Regions from separate parts of the Paenibacillus sp. ALE2 genome, predicted to be linked through region 2. Evidence: riboswitches for the same ligand, from Rfam matches in the RefSeq annotation. Region 2 holds a riboswitch; the other holds the start of a gene.
What was found. Region 2 has a riboswitch for S-adenosylmethionine ahead of metA (homoserine O-acetyltransferase MetA). Riboswitches for the same ligand answer to the same signal wherever they lie in the genome.
Positions count from the first base shown of each region.

Region 1: it holds a riboswitch for S-adenosylmethionine, as region 2 does, so the genes downstream of both, ACXHJ1_RS11900 (methionine ABC transporter ATP-binding protein) here and metA (homoserine O-acetyltransferase MetA) in region 2, are expected to answer to the same signal.

Region 1 covers NZ_CM134213.1:2,737,597-2,739,804, forward strand. Annotated here, with positions in the region: gene ACXHJ1_RS11895 (Cthe_2314 family HEPN domain-containing protein) at 1-655, shown strand, start outside; SAM riboswitch class I at 786-924, shown strand; gene ACXHJ1_RS11900 (methionine ABC transporter ATP-binding protein) at 1,061-2,083, shown strand; gene ACXHJ1_RS11905 (methionine ABC transporter permease) at 2,080-2,208, shown strand, end outside.
Region 2 covers NZ_CM134213.1:5,615,661-5,617,868, forward strand. Annotated here, with positions in the region: gene metA (homoserine O-acetyltransferase MetA) at 33-950, opposite strand; SAM riboswitch class I at 1,068-1,194, opposite strand; gene corA (magnesium/cobalt transporter CorA) at 1,743-2,208, shown strand, end outside.

The DNA of each region.
Region 1 (2,208 bases), 2.9 Mb from region 2:
TAGCATGTCAGACATGTTACATTTGCTGGAACGGCAAATCCAGGCCAGTGGTGATCCTACCCATGACTTTCGGAAGGCGGATATTTTAACACGTGGTCTGATGTCGTCTTTGGATGAACTGGAGCAGAGCCATCATGCTGCCGCCTTTTTCCGTATGAAAGTGAAAGCCGGATACGCTGAAGATATGAGCAAGGATGAAAAATCCGATTATGCTTTGTATGTTTTCTTTTATAAGGATGGGTTTGTGCGGGTATTCTCTATTTTGGATAAGCTTGGTAATTGGATGAATGATTTGTATGATTTAAAAACAGGGCAGTATAAGGCGCATTATTCGTATTTTACCGTGTTGAGACAGCTCAAGTATCTCAAAATGCATCCTGTATTGACTGATAATTTAAATGATATCAAGGACACATACAACGATGCCATCAATCGCTTGCGTAAGCGTCGAAATACGGAAATACATTATATGAACACGGAAATGCAGGACGATCTCTGGCAACGTCACCGTGCTTTATATGGAAAAATCCAACTGGAGGACCTTGATCACCATCTGGAAGATTTGCAGCAGGGCTTGGAAATGGTATGCCAGTCGCTATCAAAAGCATTTTCTTATACTGCGAAACAATGGGAGAACCGGGCAGTGCGCCCATAATTATGACAGAAAATATCCTTTGACAAAGCAATGTAAACTATCTATACTGAAACCTAGTTTCAGAAAAATGCTTGAATTATTTTTTTTATATAAACTTAACGGACAGCTAAAGCTGGAGTTTAACATATTTTTCTTATCCAGAGAGGTGGAGGGACTGGCCCGATGAAGCCCGGCAACCCGTTCTTTCCCGGTGTAATGCACCGGGAGGGAACATATGGTGCTAATTCCTACAAAACCGCTAGAGTTATAGCGATTTTGGCAGATGAGAAAAGGTTCGCAAGGTGGGGCCCTTTTCATTCTGTGAAAGGGGCTCTTTTTTGTATAAATAAATAGTGATTTTATACAATCCCGAGAGATGATAACTGGTTAACAGGGTAAGAAAGAAGTGAAGGAGGTCGCAGCACGTTGATAGAGCTTAAGCAATTAACCAAGCATTATGGTAAAGGTAACCGACGCGTTAATGCGTTGTCCGGGTTGAACCTTTCTATAAAGCGTGGAGAAATATTCGGGGTGATTGGTCATTCCGGGGCGGGCAAAAGTACGTTGATCCGCTGTATTAATTTATTGGAACGCCCTACTTCAGGCGAAGTATGGGTAGATGGGGTTAACCTTGTGACTGTGAGTCAAGCCCAGTTACAGAAGCAACGCCGAAAAATCGGAATGATTTTTCAACATTTTAATTTGTTGTCTTCGGCGACAGTGTATGACAACATTGCATTTCCATTGCGGCTGGTAAATACCCCAAAGCAGGAGCTAGACAAGAAAGTTCGCGAGCTGCTGGAATTGGTGGGACTGAAAGAACACAGTGGAAAATATCCGTCACAGCTCTCAGGTGGACAGAAGCAGCGGGTAGGGATTGCACGGGCACTGGCTAGTGATCCGCATGTGCTGCTGTGTGACGAAGCGACGTCTGCGCTTGATCCGCAGACGACAGGGTCTATCCTGAAATTGCTGTTGGATATTAACCAGCGCTTTAATTTGACTATCGTATTGATTACTCATGAGATGCATGTCATTCAAAGTATATGTGATCGAGTTGGCGTCATTCATGAGGGCGATATCGTGGAGCAAGGTCCGGTGGCGGAAGTGTTTTTGAAGCCACAGCACCAGGTAACTAAGGATTTTATCCAGCGGGAGGCAGAACATCCTGAGGAATTACAAGCAGCGATTGCAGCAGCAGGTAGCGGCGAATCGGCACAGGTGGTACGTATCTCCTTCTTGGGCAGTAAAACTTATGATGCAATTCTATCGCGTACGGCTCGAAGTACGGGGGTTGATTTTGCAATCTTACAGGGCACCATCTCTACGATTAAAAACGTACCGTATGGACAGCTGATCGTTCGTTTTGAAGGAAACCATTCAGATATAGAACATACGCTGCGCGAAGTGTCAGGGCAAGGACTCGATGTGGAGGTGATCGGACAATGAGCGAACTTGATTTTTCGCAAGTGAGTTGGGAAGAGCTAGGGAATTCTACTCTGGAAACCCTTCAGATGCTCGGGGCGTCTGCATTGTTCACCCTCGTTATTGGTTTGCCGCTCGGTATATTATTG
Region 2 (2,208 bases):
GTACTGTATAAGGGTAAACTACAAGCCCCTTTTTAAATCTGAGGTCCGATATCATAAGGTGTTTCTTGGTATACATAATAGTTAAGCCAATTTGAAAATAATAAATTGGCATGAGCCCGCCAGATCGAGGGCGGTATGCGTCCAGGATCATCATTAGGATAATAATTTTTGGGGACGTCAATATCCAGTCCTTTGGCTATATCGCGATCGTATTCCCATTTCAGCGAAAGTGGGTCATATTCAGAATGCCCTGTTACAAAAATTTGTTTACCATCAAGCGTGGCTACCAGGTACACTCCAGCTTCCTCGGATTCGGATAAAACTTCTAATTCGGCAATATGGTCAATATCTTCCCGCCGAACCTCGGTATGCCGAGAGTGGGGAGCATAAAACAGTTCATCAAAGCCGCGTAGCAGTTTCACTTTAGGTTTAATAACGGTGTGTGGGAATACCCCAAAGCATTTGGTGTCGAGCCCGTATTTCGGAACATTGAAATGATGGTATAAGCCTGCCTGTGAGGCCCAACAGATATGCATGGTCGAAGTAACATTTGTTTTCGTCCACTCAAAGATTTGCCGGATCTCCGCCCAGTAGGTCACATCCTCAAACTCAAGTTGTTCTACGGGGGCTCCTGTAATAATCATGCCGTCAAAACGACTGTTCTTGATCTCATCAAACGTTTTATAAAACATGTTCAAATATTCTTGCGATGTATTTTTAGATACATGTGACTTCATATGCACCAACGTGACATCCACTTGTAACGGCGTATTGCCGACCAGACGCAACAGTTGGGTTTCCGTTGTTTCCTTCGTAGGCATCAAATTCAAAATGGCGATGCGCAACGGACGAATATCCTGATGATAAGCCAGGCTTTCGTCCATTACGAAAATATTTTCGCCCTCCAGTACTTCCTTAGCAGGCAGTGTATCTGGAATTTTAATCGGCATGTAAACTCACTCCTTGATCGGTAAGTTGTGCGAAAATCGTCTGGTAGAGATGCCGGGCATATAATAAAAAGACCTTTCTCGGTTAGAGAAAGGTCATATTTGTATCCATATGCGCCTCTCTCATCTGTCAGGGCTACGCTTCTTTGTACAAAGCGCGAGTCCTGCAAGAATTAGCACCGTGCGATAAAAATCGCCGGTTGCCGGGTATCATCGGGCTAGTCCCTCCACCTGCTCTTGATAAGATTTCGCTATATTCATTTTGGGTTCACAAAGTTCTTGTTGTTCACTTTAATGCATCGGCTGGGCTTCGTCAAGATGGACTTGTAAATTTGTGCCCTGCATTCACATTTTGTCTACCTTTTCCATAGGTTAAATCATATCCCCCTTTCGCAGAAGCTCATATGACTGCTGTTGATTTAGCCCATGATTTTGCCCTTGAAAGGCCGTAGGCCGAGCGTTATACTATACAAGTGCTAATAGGCAAAAATACGGTGCAACAGTGTAGATTAGAGTGTTTTCTTCGATACTGTGGCAACCTAAAAAAGAACATTTGTGAGGTGAATCCGGAATGGAAGGCGACCCGAGTCCGAATAGGCGGCGATCCCTGAACAACAGCATAGGAATGACTTCAGCTTGCCGAAAGACGGGACGCCAGGCTCCGCATGCTCCAAAAGCCTTCTGCTTTTGATGGTATGCACGCTTACCCGCACCGGCTAACTGGCTAACTGAGTCCATTCCTTATGCTTAAGGTAAACGTATTTCCGTTACGACGGAGCATAAGGAGTGACATATATGAAAATCCGTTTGGTTAACAACGGGGTTTTTACCCCTGTCGAAGAAATTGAAATGGCGCTCACTGCACCGGCAGAAGGCTTTTATTGGATTGATGCTGATGTCGAGGATCTGACAGTGCTTCAGCCCTTATTTTCTATGCATGATCTTGCAGTAGAAGACTGTTTGAGTGAAGAAGAACAGCGTCCAAAGATTGAAATTTATGAAAGCCATTATTTTATCGTTGTAAATAGTATTCGTTTTGATGATGAAGAAATATTTTTGCGTGCTTTGAACATTTTTCTCGGCCGCCATTTTATCATTACGGTGACCAAGCAGAAAATCAATGAGCTTCGTACTCTCAAGCCTATGCTGTGGGAGCAGGAAGTTAGCCAGCCTGACCGTTTTATGTATCTGTTGGTCGATTTGATCGTTGATAACTATTTTCTGGTTGGTGACCGGATTGAAGTTCGTATTGAAAAGCTGG